3 regions of the Colwellia asteriadis genome follow, and region 1 is predicted to be linked to each of the others. Evidence: riboswitches for the same ligand, from Rfam matches in the RefSeq annotation. Region 1 holds a riboswitch; each other region holds the start of a gene.
The links. A riboswitch is a leader RNA that binds a small molecule or an ion and turns the genes downstream of it on or off. The one in region 1 is predicted to bind cyclic di-GMP.

Region 1 (6,971 bases):
GTGGGCGTTATTGCTTGCCATGGTTAAAGGTGTTTTTGTCGTAGCGCTACTTTTACTTATCGGTAAATGGTTACTACCTAAAGTATTTAATATTATTGCGCAGGTGAGAACCGATGAGTTGTTTGTATTAACGACCCTGTTGGTCACTTTATTAGCTGCGGCTTTTACTCAATGGTTTGGCTTATCTATGGCTTTGGGGGCTTTTTTAGCAGGAATGATGCTAGGTGAGAGTGAATATAAACATCAACTTGAGGCTGATATAAGGCCGTATCGCGATATTTTACTCGGACTATTTTTCATTACCGTTGGGATGAAACTTGATGTTGGATTATTACTCTCTTCACCGCTGAGTTTATTAGGGCTAATTATTAGCTTTATGCTAATTAAAATATTGATTATTAAGTTCTTAGCAATGAGGGCAGGAGAGTCCGCTAAAGATGCTTGGGCGTCGGGTTTAATACTCGCTCAAATGGGGGAGTTTGGCTTTGTACTTATTGCCTTAGCCGATCAAAGCCAAATTTTATCATTACGTGAAGCGTCGATGTTATTAGGTGCTGGCGTACTGAGTATGGCTATTACACCTTATATGATAAATAATGCACGCGCTTGGTCATTATTTTTAAGCCAAGAAAAGTCACCCGATACTGAAGACTTAATACAGCTGCCTGAGCATTTTAGCCTTGAAAATCACGTGGTTATTTGTGGTTTTGGTCGTGTAGGGCAAACGGTTAGTCGTTTTTTAAAACAAGATAACATTGATTTTGTCGCTATTGACATAGACCCACTTAGAACAAGAAAAGCGCGAGAGGCGGGTGAGAAAGTATTATTTGGCTCCTCTCGACAAAGCGAAATACTTAATGCCGCCCACTTGACCAAAGCTAAGTTAGTAGTGATTGCTTTTGGTGAAGACAAGCAATCTTTAGAGGTAGTACAAAAAATAAGGTCTATGTCAGCAGATGTCCCTATTCTGGTCAGAACACGTAATGATGATCAACTTAATATACTACAAGCTGCTGGCGCTAATGAAGTGGTGCCCGAAAGCTTAGAAGGTAGTTTGATGTTAGTTTCACAAGTACTTTCGTTAACGGGTGTGCCTTTTTCTCGTATTATGCGCCGAGTACAGCACGAGCGCAAAAATCATTACAATCACCTTCATGGCTTTTTTCAAGGCGAACAAACAGATATGAGTTCAGCTGTCATAGATAGGGTTGAATTTGCTCATGCAATTCTAATTAACGAAGACTCCTTTGCGCAAGGGCAGTCTATTGAGGCACTTAACTTATCAGCCCAAAATATCCATGTTGTAAGTTTACGCCGAGAAAATAAAGAAATTGAAATGTCTGAAAGCCATACCATTTTACAAGCCCAAGATACACTGATTGTGCGCGGTAAGCCTAAAAGCATAGAGCAAGTAGAACGTTTTATTCAAAAAGGTCATTAAGCACAATAGGTGTATGATTTTATTGGTGATAAAATTCTAAAGGTCAAGGAATGCTCGTATAGAACTTTCTTTTTGCATTGCATCCTCAAAACCAAGTTTAATCAGCTCACTACAAAAATTTTTATCAAAGAGTAAATAACTCATAATACTTGAGTCAGACTCACTCTTAATACCTGAGCTTCTTAGTAGTAACCGAATCGAGAGCGGTAAATCTTGATAATAGTCGCTAGCAATTGCGTTAAAATTATGACTTGGGTTGACGACAAAACTGTCAATATGCTGCAACCCTTCATTTTTAGCGCGCACTTCTTGAGGAATGAGTTGTAAGGTTGCATTAATTCTCGACATTCTTTCAAGGTCGCTACTCATAGTGTCAGAAAATATAGAGTCGAGTAAGTGCCCTGCTACTGTTGCACCTGTTGGTGGGTGAGGGTTGTTTTCATTAGGGTGTATTAGTTCTTTTGGTTGTTCGACGCCAATAATAAATAATCGTTTAGCGCCTAAATGTATTGCAGGGCTTAACGGTGAAAGTTGATGTACAGACCCGTCACCAAAATATTGGTTTTTAATTTTTACTGATGGAAATACCATAGGAATAGCGGCCGAAGCCATTAAATGTTCAGTGTTTAATTGGCTTTTTTCACCTTTTCGTTTCACACGCGACCAAGGCTGTATATTATCCTTTCCTTGATAAAAGCTAATAGAATCGCCGTTACTATAGCTAGATGCCGTAACTGATAATGCAGATAATGTTCCTTGAAGTATATTTCTATCAATTCTCCTAAAGTCGATCAAGCGATTAAGTAAGTGTCTTAATGGTGCGTTATTTAATAAACTGTGTGATGATTTATTTGCGTAATCCGCCTGAAAGCTAGCCAGCATGCCATAAGCAATGTGACCATAAACCCTTGTTGGATCACAGTGATAAACTTGGGAAATATTAAAGTTTTTCCAAACCCATTCAAGCTTTTTAACCCCCAATTGAAAGCATGAGGTATAACAAGCAAGTGCTGTTGAGTTGATTGCTCCGGCTGATGTTCCACAAAGAATGGGGAAGGGACTTGGATGATTACGAGGCACAAATTTAGCGATAGCAGATAATACACCGACTTGATAAGCAGCGCGTGCACCACCGCCAGTTAATACTAGAGCATGTTGACTATGGTTTTTATTTCGTTTACTACTCATCGATTATTTTATTATTAACACTACCTAACTTCATTGTAAGTTGTAGATAAAAAAAAGCCAGCAAATGCTGGCTTTTTAAGTGACATAGAATTATTTACCAGTGAAACATTCTTATACTTTGTTACTACAAAACATTAACGTTTACTTGAAATAATTTTTAGCTACTAACACGATCGTTAGCAGCATCGATCAACGGTTGTGATCCTGTTTGAATAAGCGCTAAATTAGCTGATACAACTTTCTTTGGTAATTTTGAAATCATCAAAGAGCCAGTCTCTACTGAGCCTGACGTTGCTGCAAATTCTAACAAGTTCTGGCCATTACATTGAACGCCATCAAAAATACTACGTATTTTTAATTTATGAGACTTTAAAAAAGAACGCATACGTTTTTTGTCATCAGCAGCGACATAGTCGCATAAGCTTTGAGCTATATTAGCAGCCTGAGCTGTTGGTGCGTTAAATGTAAACGTTAATGTTAAAGCTGTAATGGTTGAAGCTAGTAATAATTTTTTCATTTTAATAACCTTAAATAATTGAGTTAATAAAAGAAAAAACCACAGGATGTACCCTTAACGAGGTAACTCCGCTGTCATAGGCTTAGCAGTATTACTAAACCCTTAGACCGGTGGTTTTGCGTAGCACGTTTTCGCGAGCCTTGCCTTTTCTTTGTCGAAGTTAAGTATCACTAAATTTTGCCGAAAATGCAAGTTTAGCGGATACTTAGCTCTTATTGAGTCTCATGTTTACTAAAATTTCATTTCAGGTATATTACCGTTTACGATGAGCTCACCTTCGGTTAATTTAATAATTTCTTCTACGGTAACGCCAGGTGCACGCTCAAGTAAATGAAACTTACCTTGTTTTATTTCAATAAAGGCAAGATCAGTAAGTACTTTTTTAATACAACCTTTACCGGTTAACGGTAAAGAGCAATTATTAAGCAGCTTAGATACACCATGCTTCGATGCGTGAGTCATAGTTACAATAATATTGTCTGCGCCTGCAACTAAATCCATAGCACCGCCCATGCCTTTAATTAGCTTTCCTGGGATCATGTAAGAAGCAATATTGCCATGAACATCAACTTCAAAAGCGCCTAGTACCGTTAAATCAACATGACCACCACGAATCATGGCAAATGACTCGGCAGAATCAAAAATAGAAGCACCTGTTGCCATAGTAACGGTTTGTTTGCCAGCATTGATTAAGTCTGCGTCAATTTCACCTTCTGTTGGGAATTGTCCCATACCCAGTAAACCGTTTTCAGACTGTAACATTACTTCAATACCTTTTGGCACAAAGTTAGCAACAAGTGTTGGGATACCAATGCCTAAGTTGACGTAATAACCGTCTTTTAATTCTTGGGCAACACGTTGAGCAATTTGCTCTCTTGATAAAGCCATGGTTATTCTCCCTGATGCTTTGGTTGGGCAGTTTCTGAGTCTGCTGGGCGAGTAGTACGTTGCTCAATGCGCTTTTCAAAACTGCCTTTAATCACACGATTAACGTAAATACCTGGAGTGTGAATTTGATCAGGGTCTAATTCACCTACTTCAACAATTTCTTCAACTTCAACTACCGTAATTTTACCCGCAGTCGCTGCTAATGGGTTAAAGTTACGTGCTGTTTTTCGAAAAACTAAATTGCCATACCTGTCGGCCTTCCATGCTTTAACAATAGCAAAGTCGCCAGTAATCGCTTCTTCTAAAATATAGTCTCGTCCGTTAAAGCTTCGCTCTTCTTTGCCTTCGGCTACTGGAGTGCCAACCCCTGTCGCTGTAAAAAATGCAGGAATACCAGCGCCGCCAGCACGCATTTTTTCAGCTAATGTTCCTTGTGGTGTTAATTCTACTTCTAATTCACCTGCCATCATTTGGCGTTCAAATTCGGCATTTTCACCAACATATGATGCAATAATTTTTTTTATTTGACGGTTAGGTAGGAGTACGCCTAACCCAAAGTCATCTACGCCACAGTTATTTGAAACCAAGGTTAAGCCTTTAGTTCCTTTACGCTTTATTTCGGCGATAAGGTTCTCTGGAATACCACATAAACCGAAACCGCCAGCAATAATGGTCATGTTATCGATTAACCCTGCCATGGCTTCTTCGTAGCTTGACACTACTTTGTCAAATCCTGCCATTTTTCTCTCCTGAGTAATTAGTTATGAACTCTATTTTATTGAGCTTTAGCTAGGTAGGCGTTAGATACTTTTGATATGGGGGCCTTACCTAGTTTATCGCTGATAAACCATCCTGCGCTGAGCAGTTTATTGAAATCTATATTTGATTCTATACCTAAACCATTTAATAGGTAGACAACATCTTCCGTTGCAACATTGCCAGAAGCGCCCTTAGCATAGGGACAGCCGCCTAAGCCTGCAATAGCCGAGTCAACGACATTTATACCAAGCTGAAGTGCTGCGTAAATGTTAGTTAACGCTTGGCCATAGGTATCATGAAAATGAACTGCTAGTTTAGCCATTGGTACACGTGCGCTAACTGCCTGTAACATCTTTGTTACACTCGCTGGTGTGCCTACACCTATAGTATCGCCAAGTGATACCTCATAGCAGCCTTTGTTGTATAAGGTTTGAGCAACCAAAGCGACGGCATCAGGGGAGATGTTTCCTTCGTATGGGCAACCTACAACACAAGAGACATAACCGCGTACTTTAATATTGGCATTTTTAGCGGCGGCTAATATTGGCTCAAAGCGTGTAATGCTTTCCTCAATTGAGCAATTAATGTTTTTTTGGCTAAAGCTTTCTGATGCTGCTGCAAATATTGCTACTTCATCAGCTCCCGCTGCCATTGCCGCTTCAAACCCTTTCATATTTGGTGTTAGTGCGGCATAAGTGACACTAGGTTTACGTGTTAATGTTTGAAAAACTTCAGTGGAAGTTGCCATTTGTGGCACCCATTTAGGTGATACAAAACTACCACTTTCTATATAACTCACACCTGCATCTGCAAGTTGAGTTATTAAAGAAACTTTATCTTGTGCTGAGATAGGAATAACTTCATTTTGCAAGCCATCACGTGGGCCTACCTCAACAATTTTAACGAATGTCGGTAATGTAGGTGAGCTGGTTTGAGTTATATCATTCATTATCAAAGCTCCTTGTTAGTAGGGCTGTTATCACTGCTAAAAGCAAGTAAAGCAGCACCACCATCAACCATATCTCCAGTGTTGAAAAATACTTCGTTAATGGTGCCATTGCAGGGAGCTTTAATGGTGTGTTCCATTTTCATGGCTTCCATAATCATTAATGGTTGATCTTTGGTAACATTATCTCCTGCGTTAACTAACACGCTGATTATAGTGCCATTCATTGGGGCATTTAAGCCGCCATGAACACTTGCTTCATTGCTTTGTCCACGATCGGCTACTACTTGGGTAAAGCTATATACGCCATCTTCTTGATATAAATTAAGGCTATTATCACTTTGTGCAATCACTGTTTGACTACGGTGACCATCAATAACAGCAATGATATTTTCACCCATTAATTCACCTTGGCAGATAAATTTTTGGCTTGTGTCACTGCTGTCACTTTGAATGTAGATTATAAAGTCGCGCTGCTCTGCTCGACTTTGTTGCTCAACATTAATATGAAATGTCTGCTCGTCATAGGCAAGCGTAAAACGGTGATGGTGTAGCTCGTTTAAACGCCAAGCATCGCTATGATGCCAAGGGGAGTGAGGGTCTGAGCTTTTTAAAGCGCTTTTCTTTGATTTTTGCGCGAGTGACAACACTAAAAATAATGCCGCAATGGGTAGTTTATGCGTTATTTTCATGCACTCATCGGTTGTCGTTGCTTGGTGAAAAATAGCACTCTGATTTTTTTCAATAAAGCCGGTATCAATTTGCTCTCGCTGAAATGCTTGCGTTGTCGCAACATTATATAAAAAGTCGATATTGGTAGTGACGCCATCAATGCGGTATTCTCTTAATGCTTTGGTTAGGCGTTGTAAGGCTTTAGCACGGCTCTCATCCCATACAATTAATTTAGCAATCATCGGGTCGTAAAAAACACTCACCTCATCGCCTTGCCTAACACCAGTATCAATACGCACATGCGAACTTTCTATTGGCGTTTTTAGTAGGTTTAATGTACCTGTGGCAGGAAGAAAGTCATTATTTGGGTCTTCAGCATAAATACGTGCCTCAAATGCATGGCCGTTCAGGGTTAGTTCTTGTTGTGATTTGGGGAGCTTCTCACCAGCGGCAACACGCAATTGCCATTCTACTAAATCTTGTCCAGAAATCATTTCTGTGACGGGATGCTCTACTTGCAAACGGGTATTCATTTCCATAAAGTAAAATGAGCCATCAAT
Region 2 (6,971 bases), on a different contig from region 1:
CTTAAACTGTAAACCTCCATCTCAATTAAAATAATAGGAACCTCTTTCGCGCAGAGGGTACTGAACCCACTAGTAATGAATAAGGTGATAAATAAGGTGATGGTTTTGATGTTCATGGTTATCCCTAAAGTTAAGTTAGCCGTAATTTCTAATAGTAATGAAAACACATGTCAGAGTAGGTTATCAACATAACTTGCTGATATTCATTAATATTCATAAAATTCATTACCATGAATTTGAGTTGGGCACTTTCAATTGAAAATTCATTTGTAGATAATAGCTTGCTAATGTAATGAATGAAGTTTACCTGATATCAACATGGAATCTAGATCATGGAAGTCGTATGAAACTAGCAGATAAATTAATATTATTAAGAAAAGAAAAAGGTTGGACGCAAGCTATTGCAGCAAAGAATATTGCGATTCAACAGTCTTATTTATCTAAGTTAGAAAATGGTCATTACCAACCATCAAATGACGTTATTGAAAAACTGTGCTTGGCTTATGACGTACCTATTAACTCGCTAATGAATCAGCTTAAAGCAAAACCTGCTTTGATGCGGTATTTATTACCGAGCGCCATTGTTTCAGCAACACTAGGTGTAATGCTGTTGCTTAACGGATACTTTGCACTTATTTTTCCGCAAGCTTATTACACCTACAAAGCCCAAGTTGTATCAGCAAGCGAAAAGTAACTAGTAACACTCAATTATCATTTAACTGATAATTATCAAGGTGATAAGTATATTGAGGAATTTGCAGGTGTGAAGTATGAATACACTTTACTCTCAACAAGGGAAATTAAGCGTGCTGAAAATCGCTGGCTCATGAGTATTGGCTCTTTATTATTGATTATAGCGTTTAGTTTATATTGCTATTTCAGGCTGAAAAATAGCAAAACACCACTAGGTTGAGTGCGGTGCTTTGCTATGTGGCAGTTAACGCACTTGTATTAATTAGCTATGGGTTCACCAGCGTAGTGGTATTCAATTTTAGGTGCTAGGGTTGGATCCGAGTGTTCTTTAGAGGCAAAGGAAATATAATTCCCCGCGCGCATTATTCCTCGTAATAGTAAGCCATGATTACTTTCAGGGGTGCTCTTCCATGCTTGAACTATTGGGGTTATATCTAAAGAAACCCACTCTCCTTCAATAATTGGCGCGCGCTTAATCAGCCCATTTTCTCCATAACCATAGTTACTCGTTAAATCAAGTTCACCGCCAGGTATAAGCCAGTCATTTTCAGTACTATAATTATGATCTAAATAATTATGCTCTAGCCACGTGGCACCATTAGGTATGCCTCCCCAAATTCTATTGCCCTCAACCCATGGTTTATTGACTTCAAACGCTAATAACATTGGACTAGATGTGTAACTGGCTTGAAGGACGAACACTTTTAGGCTTGCTTTAAGTAACTCTCTTTCGACTGGAGCCAAAGATAAATCGGCTTTGATTAGTATACGACGAGCTTTTCCTGTGCCGATGTTTAACTCTTGTGAGCCACCAAAGTTCATTTTCTTTTCAGAACTGTTATATTGACTCACGGTTGCGTCAGCCTGAATCGGTAGTTCAATAGTGCTAAAAATAACGCCTTCGTCAATAGGAATATCAATATCGGCACTGAGAGCACTGGTGGTATCTGTCGCTTGATTGAAGCTTTCGGTAGTTGGGTCAGCAGCACCTAGTTTTTCATTAGCTAATACATTGGCCAATGCAGTTTGTTCTTCAGTGTAATCATGTTCATTACTGTAAGGCTTTGCTGTTGAAAAGACATTTTCACCAGCAACGCGTGCATTACATTCAGATACTAAGTGTTTGAATGATTTTTCATAACGTTGAGTGTTCCCCGTAAAGTCTTTAGCTTCAATATAAATACTGTCGTTATCTTGTAGGTTGCCAATAGCAACTTCAGTAGAATTATTAGCTTGATTATTTAAAAGTAGTGCCAGGTTGCCGTTGATATTAACAGTAAGTTGTTCAATTTTTCCTGAGTCATCCCACCAACCCACAGTAAGATCGCCGCCTGCACAATTTCCACCGATAGAGCTGCTGACGGTAGGATGATATCGATCTAGTTTAGTGTTAAAAACACCACTATTAACATCCCTGTGCTGGAAGTTATCAATCCAGTGGCCAAATTTGTAAACCCACTTAGCTTCATCAGGTGAGTTGCCATTACAAAGAGGCTTTTGAGAACCGTGAATATTGCTATGTCGAAATCCCCACTGTTCGTTATCGTAATCAGTTTGATATTTCTCTAAATCATTATCACGCCCATCAGTTCTTTTTCCACGAGCGGCCCACCAAGCAGGACTGCCGATAGCGCCTAATGCTTGATTAATAAATTTGCGGGCAATAAGCATATTGTAAGCATCTTGCTCGTTATTATAATTCAGTGCTTTTAAGGCGAGAGTATCTTCACTTATGGTTGAGTTGTGACAATCACTGCAATTACGATCAAATCCAGGCCATATGTCAGCTACCCACTCTAGAGGTGCTATTGAGGCAAGGCTACTAATTTTTACTTCAGGGTTACATTGTGCGTCATAATCAATGTATGAGGTTTGCTCAACCATATTTAGCGGTTCATTTTGAGCTGAAAATGTTTCTTCAAAAGGTATCGCTTTGTTTTTTTCATGTTGATGACAGCCACCACAATCTGTTCTATCTTCTTCAGGTTTTAGGGAGTGCCAACTACGAGTGTCGGTTAATTTAAGCCCAGTTTCACGATCTAACAAATGAAAATCGAAAGGCACGTTAGCGGGAATAATTGCTTTAAAAGATTGATCAACTTGATTGACGACAGAGTAAACACCAAGTAAACGAGATGTCTCTTTTGTTTGTGAACCAGCTGAGCGATAGCTTGCGTAAGAGTTTTTTAGCTTGTTTGAGGTTAAATTAATTGCAACTCCGAGCACATTTTCAGGAAGAAGGTATTCACAGAAATCATTTTGGTTTTGTACGCGCGTGAGTGGCGCTGATTGCTTGATCAACTCTTGACGTTCAGAATTATAGTCTTTATTTGCCTTATTTGGGCTAAATGGGGTTTTACCATCCCCTCCAAGCCAGCAGTCAAAAGGCTTACGATCAGTATTCCATAAAGCGGAGGTTCCAACTTGTGCAAAAGGGCTACCAGGGGTAATAGTAGTCGCTGAAGCAACTGCGGGCGCAGAATAAGTTTGTTCTTTATCACCACTTCTCTCTTCCCAAGTGATAACGGGTAGTGGCCATAATAAATTAGTCGTTCCTGATTCATCTTCGATGACTTTTATAATGCCCGTATTAGCATTAATATTGATGGACTCAGTCGGGTCAAAGGCTTCTAAATCCTTTCGAAAGCCGATATAGGATTCGTATACGCCTTTGCTTTTTTCTGAGTCTAAACCTCGGTTATTGGCGCTCGTTTTTGTATGCGAAAAAAAGAGTTCATCAGCCTTTCCGCACCGTGGAGTAGTGAATTTACCTAATAATATTCCATTATGGCTATCTGAAGGTAAGTCATGAATATCTACGCCTTTAGTTAATAATTTTGCGCCAAGTTGACGAGGAACTTCTACTCCAGCATCTGGTCTATCGTAAGCGTTTAATCCCGCCATTGATAATTTCACACTATGCAGCGCACCAAAGCCATTGTTATTTAAGTTGTAGTAGCTCGTCGTAATAAGGTAATCGCCAGGGTTAGCTCCTTTACCTTTAACGCAAAAGGTACTGAGGTGCGCTGCTTCTGGGCTATTGCCGTAGCCAAAAATAGGGTACCACTTGCCTGATGATGTTAACCCTTGAATTTGCCAGTGACGGGCATCTTCTGTGGTTGCTTGATATGAAAATGCAATGCCATTTCGAAGCTTATTGGGGCTTAATGCGGATGTCGTTGTGTAATATTGAAATTGTTGATGGTTTTTTAAGTCGCCATTATCAGTAATATCAGCACTAAATAAGTTGAAGTTATGATTGGCATACCCCATAGCGAGATTGGCGTTACTGATGCGTTTTTTGTTACTAACGTAAATAAGCTTTAAACCGGTATCGGTGCGCATTTCTTCAGCGTGCATATAGACATTACCCCAGTTATGCGACCCTGTTTGTTTTAAGGGTAAATTCATCGCATCTTTATAAATATCAAACTCATTATTGTCATTTGTATTAGCGTATGTGAGCCTTTTAGCGGGTAATAACTCTGGAGCGAAGGAGTAGTCAGCTAATAAATCACCAAGGTTAATACTATAAATATCAGCGCCTAATTTGGGTAAGCCACTTTGGTATGTTTTATCGTCAGCATTATGAAAGTAACTGAAATAAACAGTTTTACCGTCTTCAGATAAATTTGGCTCAACTACCGAGCCTTGATTTAACATACCTGTAGGCGTGTCAATGAGTTGTTGTTGCAGGTGTATCTCTAAAGGAAATAGTTTTTTACTTTGGCCGTTAGGTAATAAAATCCATAACTCATTACCTCCGCTGGGGTTATTTGCACTGAGTACATCGGTGCCTAACTTGTATGTACCTGTGACTCCACCGTAAGTATTATCAAACACTTTAATTGGAGCACTGACAAAAATTAACGGGTAGTCAGGTTGATAGAATTCTTCATTGTTTGCTGCATTGATTTGCGTTTTGAAGGAAGTAGCTAAACTGGAAAAGCTAGTTACGCAGAGCGCTAAAAAAAATAATGAGTAAAGTGAGGGAGTCAGTAAAGGGTAAATGAATAAGAATGATTTATAGGTAAGCGTTTTAGTTTTTTTAGCGTTGCAACTCAGTTGACTATGCATGAAACATCCCATCCTAAAATGTAATTACAAACATACCTGTCACAGAAATACATCATCAGTGGTAACTGGCAATAATTCTTACTAGATTATTGGCAACCCCGCTGTCGTAGAGTACTCCTTAGACCGGTGGCTTTGCGTCCCTAACTTTCATTAGGTTTGCTTTATCAGTGTAGTCACGCATTCCTTGATAAGGCAAATACAGAAAAAACTTTTAATTACCGTTAATAGCTAACTTGTTATTGTTTCTATTATTTCAGGAGAATAAAAATTCATTATTGGCGACTTTCAGGAATAAAAAGGCCAGAAAAAATCTGGCCTTTATTGAAACAAATGATTATGAGCGCAATGCGCCCATTAATAGCGTTATGCTTCTTTTTTAGCTTTTAAGTTAGCCGCATGCGGTAATTCGTGTGCAGGCATTGGTTTATTGTCATGCTTTAGGTAGTTGTCCATCCAACGCATTAAACGTAAGCTGTAATCGTACTTAGCAGCAGCACGTTTATTACCATGGCCTTCGCCTGGGTAGTAAACTAAACGTACTGTTTTGCCATGTACTTTCATATAACGGTACATTTCCATTGATTGCGCAGGGTGTACACGAGGATCTGCTTTACCGTGCATAATTAATAATGGCGTTTCTGATTGCTCAACCCAATAAATAGGGCTGCGCTCTAAGTACCATTGCCATTTTTCCCAAGGGTATGAACGTGCGTGTACTAAGTGCATTTCATTTGAAATATCAGTAGTACCAAATTTCGATAATTGGTTAGAAATACCAACAAACATAACGCTCGCAGCAAAGTGCTTAGTTAGTTTAGTTGCGCCCCATGCTGACGCATAGCCACCGTAAGATCCGCCCGTAATACCAACTTTTTTCTCGTTAACTAAACCAATGTTTACTAAATGATTTTTTAGGTCAACTAAGTCATCAAACTCTTTACCTGCGTAATCATTTTGACCTAACTTAGAGTAGGCAACCCCTTTACCTGTACTACCACGATAGTTAGGGTGAAATACCGCGTAGCCTTGTGCTGCTGCTAATTGACCAGGGCGAGAGTAAGCGGTGATCCAACCATCTTTATCATGGCTTTCAGGGCCGCCGTGTACCGACATAATTAGTGGGTAACGTTGACCTTCTTTGTGGTTTAGTGGATAAACTAATACACCACCAATTTCTACGCCGTCACGTGCTTTTATCGTCACAATTTCTTGTTTCGCTAATGCCACGTCGTTTAACCACGGGTTTGAATTAGTTAAACGAGATGCTTTTTTACCGCGAAGCATAAATACTTCATTTGGGTGTTTCGCTGTATTTGCGCCTAAGGCAATTGTTTTGTCTGAATCTGAAATACTTAAACGACCCGCAATTAATTTGCCCGCTTTAACAACTTCTTTATACGATGTTTTACCAGGCTTAATTTTGGCGATAACAGATTGCGGACCTACGTTGGCAACTAAAAACAGCTCATTACGCTTGTTTGACCATTCAAAGTCACTTACATGACCTGCGAAGTTAGGTAACCAGTCAGTAACTTTACCTGTTTTAACGTCAGCTAAAAATAAACGACCTGTTGCTGGATCATGCTTGTCTTCGGCACCGTGGATAGCAATATATTTACCGTCATGAGAGAACTCAGCAGCGCCTAATTTACCTTCGGTAGCAAAAGAAACGTTAACCGTTTGCGTTGCTGCATCAACGATATGCCATTGCGATTTCATGTATTTATCGTCAATTAATGCGGTCGGCTGAGTTTTAACTAATAAATTTTTATTATTTGGCGAAAAATGTACATCAGAAACATAGTGTTTAATTGCTAACGCTTCAGGGGTAATGGCTTTTTCAGTTATCGCTAAATCAACTACATATAAAAATTGATCAGCTAAATCTTCTTCATAAATTTCAGCTTTAAAGCCTAAGTCAGTAAGTTTTTTAACTGATTTATCTTTAGCCTTTTTCGCTAACAGGGCAACCTTTTTATTATCGCTACTTAAGGTATAGCTGCTAATGCTAGTATCCTTTAGTGATAATACTTTTTGTGCTTGACCACCATTGGCCGCAATTTGATAAAGCGAGGTAAACTTATCACCGTTCATTTTCGATAAGAAGTAAATAAAAGCGCCATCTGCAGACCATTGAATGCTGCGAACGTTTACTTTACCGGTAATAAATGGGCGTTCAACACCCTCATCATTAACTAGGT
Region 3 (6,971 bases), on a different contig from region 1:
TGAAGCTGATGGTATTGATGCCACTTTTAGGGTATTGCCACCTAAAAATATCTTTACCTGCCGGTGGGGTGATAGTACCTGCCCATGTTGTTTCAATGCTAGCAACTATAGTTGCTCCAACTAATACCATAGCAAGTTCACCAAATTCAGTATCGAAAATGGCTACTACACGTTCATTGCGTGCAAAAAGATCAGGAACATTTCTCGCTGTTAGTGGGTTTACTGAAAACAACTCACCAGGAACATAGATCATTTCACGTAATGTTGCGTCCATTGGCATATGTATGCGGTGGTAATCTTTTGGGGCTAAATAAATACAGGAGAATTTTCCTCCTTGAAAAGGTGCTGAAGTACGAGCGTCACCACCCAATAAAGAAGTGAGACTGTAATTAAAGCCCTTTGCTTGAATCAGTTGACCGTCAACAATATCTCCTTGTTGACTAATGGCACCATCAACGGGGTAACATAAGTTTGAACCGGCTTCGATTGTACGAGCTCCGTCGGCTAGCTCTCGTGTAAAAAAGTCATTGAAGCTGGCAAAGTCACTGGCATTTTTCAGTTTAGCTTCTTGCATATTAATACCGTAAGCCTTAATAAACTTGCTTATAGCAAAGGTGGTGAGCCAACCCATTTTTGCGGCGGCAAACTTTCCCGTTAGGCGAGAAATTGCGTGCTTTGGCATAAGGTATTGCAAGGTGATTTTAACTTTGTCCATTAAACTATTTTCTGAAGACACTGGGTTTCCTTAATCATTAAAACGTGAGGTTAATTTATTTTCATCTAAACTAGCTAAAATTCGTTGAAAGCTTGCTAGACGTTTATCGGAAATTTTTTGCTCGGTACTTGCTGCAATAAGGGCACAACCGGGATCGGCTTGATGTTTACAGTCGCGAAACTTACATAAGCCAATATAAGGTTCAAATTCAATAAAGCCATTACAGACCTGTTCAGGAGTTAAGTGCCATAAACCAAACTCCCTAATACCAGGGGAGTCTATTAAATCACCCCCTTCACTAAAGTGGTATAAACGGGCAACAGTAGTTGTGTGTTGTCCTAACCCTGAGTTTTGAGAAACTTCTTGTGTTAACACCCCAAGGTTAGGCATGAGTGCATTAACTAGCGTTGATTTACCAACGCCTGATTGACCTACAAAAATACTAGTATGCTCAGCTAGCTGTTCTCTTAACTCACTAATTCCATCACGTGATTGGCTGCTCGCAAATAATATTTGATAGCCAATATCACGATAAATATTTAACTGCTCTGTAATCGCGTTCTGCTCTTCTTGTGAAATACTATCTAATAAGTCTATTTTATTGAGTACAATAACAGGAGTTATCCCTGTTTGTTCGGCGGCGACTAAATAGCGGTCAATAATGTCACTATTAAATGCAGGTAGCACTGAAGAGACAATTAGAATTTGACTGATATTTGCCGCAATAGGTTTTACGCCATCGTAAACATCTGGGCGACTTAACACCGACCCTCTTTCATGAACGGCTTCAATAACCCCTGTAATGCTATGTTGGGTTTCTTTCCCTAGTCGCCACAAAACCTTATCACCACAAACTAAAGACGTTATTGAACGACGTAAGTTACAACGATATATGTTGCCTTGCGTACACTCAACATCAGCATGTTGACCAAAACGGCTTACAATAACGCCTGATTGAGCGGCGCCTAAGTCATCATCTTGCCACTGAACTTTATCTTTTTTAGACGGCGTTTTACTCTGTAATTTTTTATCATGATTGGCTCGGATGCGCCTTTGCTGACCTTTAGTCAGTTTTTTGGCCTTAGCCACGGGAGTAATTCATATGATTTTTTATTTGATCCAACGTATTTCTGACGTATTATACTAACAATTATATATGAATGCTCGTGCATTTTTTAAGGGAACTTTATGACCTGTAGCGATAGTAATTTAATTTGGCTTGATTTAGAAATGACAGGACTCGAGCCTGCAGAAGACGTAATTTTGGAAATAGCGACCATCGTTACAGATAGTCAGTTAAATATTTTAGCGCAAGGTCCTGTTTTTGCTATTCATCAAACTGATAGTGTTTTAGATAACATGAATCCTTGGTGTATTGAGCAACATGGCAAATCGGGATTAACTCAACGTTGCAAAGACAGTGATGTGAGCCTAGCTCAAGCAACTCAAGAAACGTTAGCTTTTGTCAAAAAGTGGGTGCCAGCAGGTAAGTCGCCAATGTGTGGTAATAGTATTGGTCAAGATAGGCGTTTTGCGCATAAGTACATGCCTGATTTTGAAGAGTTTTTTCATTACAGAAATATTGATGTTAGCACAATTAAAGAACTAGCAAGACGCTGGAAGCCTGAAGTGTTAGATAAAGTTGTTAAAACAGGCGCTCATTTAGCGTTAGATGATATTAAAGAATCTATTGCTGAATTAAAAACTTATCGAGAATTTTTCTTTAAAGAGTAGGTTAATTGCCTAGCAATCAGTTATCGCTAAATTAAAGGGGGTAATTAGGTTGCTAGGGTTGATTCAATTTTTGTCTTTTTTAAAAAGTCGTCAATATTCTCACCTTCCTCCATATGATTAACGCTAAATTGGCTATTAATTTGTGGTAATTTAATATCTGACTTTATACTGACAAAGCGCATTTTTCGTATACTTTGGGTTATTTTTGTGCCGATTTCTGTCGCTGTTTGATGCGAAGCCTGTGGTAATAATAATATAAATTCATCGTAATTAAAGCGCACAGGTAACCCACTGTCGTGTATATAACTTGCGATCTTATGCGCTATTTTGGTGAGTATTACATCAGAAAATAGTACGCCAAAGTCACGTTCTATCTTATTGAACTCTTCTATCTTAATCGAAATGGCGGCGATATTGCACGGCGTATACTGTTGTTGCCATGCAGATATATGGCTACTAATTGCTTTTTTGTTAAATAAACCGGTTACCTTGTCTAAGTTAATTTGATGGCGTGCTTGAGTGAGCTCTGCGGAGAGTCTTTGGCTGTCTTCTTGGTGGCATTCTAACTGCTTTGATAAATGTAGTATTTGTGCTTTGAAGTCTTCAGTCGCTGTTGTTAATGAGCTAATTGCATTTTTAACGTTATTTGGCTCTGAAGATGAAAGTTGTGTAATGTTTTTTTCGAGAGTGTGTATTAACGCTATAGAGGAGCTTGTTAGTTCTTGCTGATTATGATGAGAGTCGTTAATTAACGTACTGAGGTCTGTAAGAATTTCTTCTCTGAATTCACTTTTTTCAAGCACTGTTTCTTTATAGAGGTTCTCCATAAAGAAACCATTCAAACTTTCATTTACTAATAGCTCTTTTTCAATAGCAGCGGTGAGTTGTGCATTGGACTTTTTATAATACTCATAAACAACAGCATAATTAATTGGGTTAATCGCAAGTTGCCACTTTTTGAGTTGAGCAACCACCAAGCGCATAATTTTGTCGGCGGTTTCAATAGAGTCGTGATACTTCATTTATTTATTCACTTCTATGCATTTTTATCATTACAAATTAAGCAAGCTAAGTAGCTTAATTATTATCTCTATCGGAGGAGTTATACGGTACAGTGAGATAATCAAATGGGATTAGTAACATAACGTTAATCCATTTAATAGTAATTTTATTTAAATGCTAATATTTTAAAGAAAGAGAGAGGGCACGCAAAGTTAACGGAAGAAATTGATAGAGAACTAAAAGATGAAGATAAGCCCCCACTATATCTAAATTTTGCAGTTCCGCTATCATAGGTTTCCCATTAGACCGGTAACTTTGCGTCCTTAGCTTTCACTAAGTTTGCCCTTGTTAAGCATTGAAGCTTACGCTCATTATAGATAAAAATGAGTGAATGTAAATATAAAATATTGATAACAAAAAGGAATAAAGTAAAAATAAAGTAACATTTTAGTTTTTTTATGTGAAAGCTAAGGTAACTGATTGTTTTTATATTTTAAATTATGTATAGAATTTTTTTACTGTTTATTTTATTAGGAGCTCCATATTTCTGTGGGGCAAACGAGGCGAACCTGAAAGGTTTGTCGAGTAAAAAAATAGAGATCTTAACAATTCAGGTGGAGCAGTTATATTACCTCGACCATGAAGCTATAATGTATGAAAAGGTAGAGAAAATAGCGCAACAGATTCTTCCTTATTCTCAGTATTACTCTGGTGATATTCTCGCTAAATTATATTTACTACTTGCTATTGTAACGAGTAACAAGAATGAGATAGATAAGGCTTTTACTTATGTGCAATCGGGATTAAATGTAGATCTAGAAGATCAGAAAGTTAGGCTTGCGCTATTACTTAAGCTAGCTAATGTGCATATGGCTAAAAAACAATTCCAACAATTACTTAATATAGCAGAAGATTTAGTAGCCCTTACTCTAGGTGAATCCCATGAGCAGTATAAACTGCTGGCGTTGAGTTATCGTAGTGTTGCGTTCGCTATGTTAGGGCAATATGAGCAAGCACTTGCTGACTTAATGCTACTCGATAAAACCGTTGATAAAAGAAGTGTCTCTATCGAGCATATTGAATTGTTTACTATTTTAGCTACGGCTTATCATTATTTAGGCGATTACCAAACGGCATTAACGATACAATTAAAAGTTCTTAAATTACGTTTTGATTTAAATAAAAAAGAAAATATTGACCAAACTTATCTTTATATTGGGTATGCATATTTATATTTACAACGCTTTGATGATGCTTACAGTGCTTTTTGGGAAGCAAAAAAGTATGCTCAACAGAGGAAAAAGTCTATAGGAGTTGCACTGGCTGATAAAGGTGTAGGTTTAAGTTTTTTTAAATTACAACAATTTGAAGAAGCCGATAGGGCATTTACTCAAGCTGCAGAAACCTTTAAAAACAACGATGTTATTACCGAATACATTGAAACCTTAGTCGCTTTAGCTAGTATCAAGATGAGTCTACAGGAGAAAGATAAAGCTTACGATATACTGCTAAATGTTTTGTCTTTATTAAAAGGTGAAGATATTTCTTTAGAGTATGTTGGATTTTACCGGATGCTAGCAGAAATGTATTTTGACCAAGGTGATTATCAACAAGCCTATTTGATAGCACAAAAGCATAGTCAGCTCTTGTGGTTTAAGTTTGAGAATAAGAAAAAAGAAGCAAAGTACACTCACTATTTTTACAATCAGACGCTAACGCAAGCTCTAAAGAAAGACTCTCTTGGTAAGGGAAAGAAGTTAGCGATTAAGCTTGCGGGAAATAGTGAAATGATTACCTCATTTCAGCGCAAGTATCATAAGCAACATACGATTATTCTTATACTATTAAGCTTGCTTATGTTATTTGCCTTTGGCGCGTTAATTTACTATTTCAGGTTGCGCGCGAATAAGGCCGAAAAAGCTTATGAAGAGTTAGATGAATACCGTATTATTACTAACGCACAAAAAACTAAGTTGTATTATCAAGAGGCCTATCAAAAAGCGAGAAAATTTCAGTATCCGCTTTCAGTGTGTTATATCTCCATTGAAAATTGGCAAGAGTTAGTTTTCACATTTAATAAAAAGCAAGTTGCTGAAGTTAAGGGGATCATGGTTAGTATTATTCAAGAACAATTAGCCGAATTTGAATTTGCTGGTGTATTGAATGAAGGTGAGTACCTTTTATTGTTTGAGCATCAAAGTGAGTTAGATGTCTCTGGTAAAGCTGAAAAGTTAGTTGAAGCCTTAAACTCATTATTTTTTGGTAGCTTGGGCGATTTCTCGTTAATGATAAAATTCAAACTTGATTCACCTACTTTTAAGGATATAGACCCTTTTAGTTTCCTTGCAAAATTAACTGATACAGCTAAAGCAAAATCACAATCGTAGAATAACCTAAGGTATTTTAATGTTTTTTATATTAATCATCACTGCAATTTTTATTGGCGTCAGTATTTTTTTCTCGATACGTTCCGAAAAACTGCAACGTTTATTAATTACTCAGCAAAGAGAGAACAGTCAAACTCGTAAAGAAAGCAAAGCGATGCAAGACTCAATGGCGGTTATTGCATCGCGCTATGAAGAGTTTATTAAGGCTAGGTTACTTACTATGAAGGCACAAGCGGAGCAATATGATGATAAAGATCTGATAAAGCACCTGGACTTGATTAGTCCATTGATTAATAACTACAGCATTATTTTTAGGGACTGCTTAAAAGGTAAAGGTCGACTAAAAAAAATCAGCCAAAAATGTTTTGATAGTCATGACCCTTATGCTTTTAAACAGTTTATCGCATGGATGGTAACCAGTGACACCTCACTTAAACGTTTTTGGTCAAGTGACAATTTAAACGGTTACCTTCACTTAGTTAATTTATTATTAACTAATGCCGATAAAGCGTTAATTACGGCTAAAGGGGCTGCTATTACCAAGTAGAATTTTGGTTGCTTGTTTAAGCTATAAAAAAATAGATAAATATGCTTGCCCTGAATAATTTAGAGGTATAGCTTAAAGGTATAGTTTAGGAGTATAGCTTCGCTGTATATTTAGTACGCTTATGATACTCCCCTCATAAGCTGGTTTATAGGTAGTTGTTAAATATGAGTCGTTTTAACATTAGAGTAGTCTTTTTATTGTCCATTATTGTCGTGACATCAGGGCTGTCATTTTTATTTGTACAGTTATACCGTGATGGCTTGTCATTAACGCCGACTTCTATTTTCGTTTATTTAAGTGTACTACTTTTTAGTAGTTATATTTGTTGGTGGCTAAGCTTAAAGCTATTTAACTCAGTTAAGGGTGGTAGTAAAACGGAAATAATCACAAAAAAAACGACAGAGATATCTTCATTGGATACGGTAACTAATTTACCTACCGCGCAGTCTGCTTTACAAGTTTTCGAACAAGCGATAACTCAAAATAAGAATAAACCGCTAGCTGCCATTGTGCTGAAACCTATAAATTTTGAACAAGCTAATACGTTATTAGGTCATCATAATTCTGACTTGTTATTACTGCAGTT

Region 2: another riboswitch for cyclic di-GMP. It lies ahead of ABD005_RS10120 (DNRLRE domain-containing protein); the one in region 1 lies ahead of ABD005_RS07960 (DUF3718 domain-containing protein).
Region 3: another riboswitch for cyclic di-GMP. It lies ahead of ABD005_RS02205 (GGDEF domain-containing protein); the one in region 1 lies ahead of ABD005_RS07960 (DUF3718 domain-containing protein).

Annotation. Positions count from the first base shown of each region.
Region 1 covers NZ_BAAAFA010000005.1:12,586-19,556, reverse strand. The annotation lists gene ABD005_RS07970 (monovalent cation:proton antiporter family protein) at 1-1,441, shown strand, start outside; gene ABD005_RS07965 (patatin-like phospholipase family protein) at 1,478-2,629, opposite strand; gene ABD005_RS07960 (DUF3718 domain-containing protein) at 2,787-3,146, opposite strand; cyclic di-GMP riboswitch class I at 3,205-3,301, opposite strand; gene ABD005_RS07955 (3-oxoacid CoA-transferase subunit B) at 3,378-4,034, opposite strand; gene ABD005_RS07950 (CoA transferase subunit A) at 4,037-4,774, opposite strand; gene ABD005_RS07945 (hydroxymethylglutaryl-CoA lyase) at 4,810-5,742, opposite strand; gene ABD005_RS07940 (acetyl/propionyl/methylcrotonyl-CoA carboxylase subunit alpha) at 5,745-6,971, opposite strand, start outside.
Region 2 covers NZ_BAAAFA010000006.1:151,539-158,509, reverse strand. The annotation lists gene ABD005_RS10130 (hypothetical protein) at 1-116, opposite strand, end outside; gene ABD005_RS10125 (helix-turn-helix domain-containing protein) at 344-694, shown strand; gene ABD005_RS10120 (DNRLRE domain-containing protein) at 952-4,770, opposite strand; cyclic di-GMP riboswitch class I at 4,859-4,941, opposite strand; gene ABD005_RS10115 (alpha/beta hydrolase family protein) at 5,134-6,971, opposite strand, start outside.
Region 3 covers NZ_BAAAFA010000001.1:530,081-537,051, reverse strand. The annotation lists gene asd (archaetidylserine decarboxylase) at 1-715, opposite strand, end outside; gene rsgA (small ribosomal subunit biogenesis GTPase RsgA) at 746-1,804, opposite strand; gene orn (oligoribonuclease) at 1,904-2,449, shown strand; gene ABD005_RS02205 (GGDEF domain-containing protein) at 2,494-3,471, opposite strand; cyclic di-GMP riboswitch class I at 3,723-3,805, opposite strand; gene ABD005_RS02200 (tetratricopeptide repeat protein) at 4,102-5,838, shown strand; gene ABD005_RS02195 (hypothetical protein) at 5,858-6,385, shown strand; gene ABD005_RS02190 (EAL domain-containing protein) at 6,550-6,971, shown strand, end outside.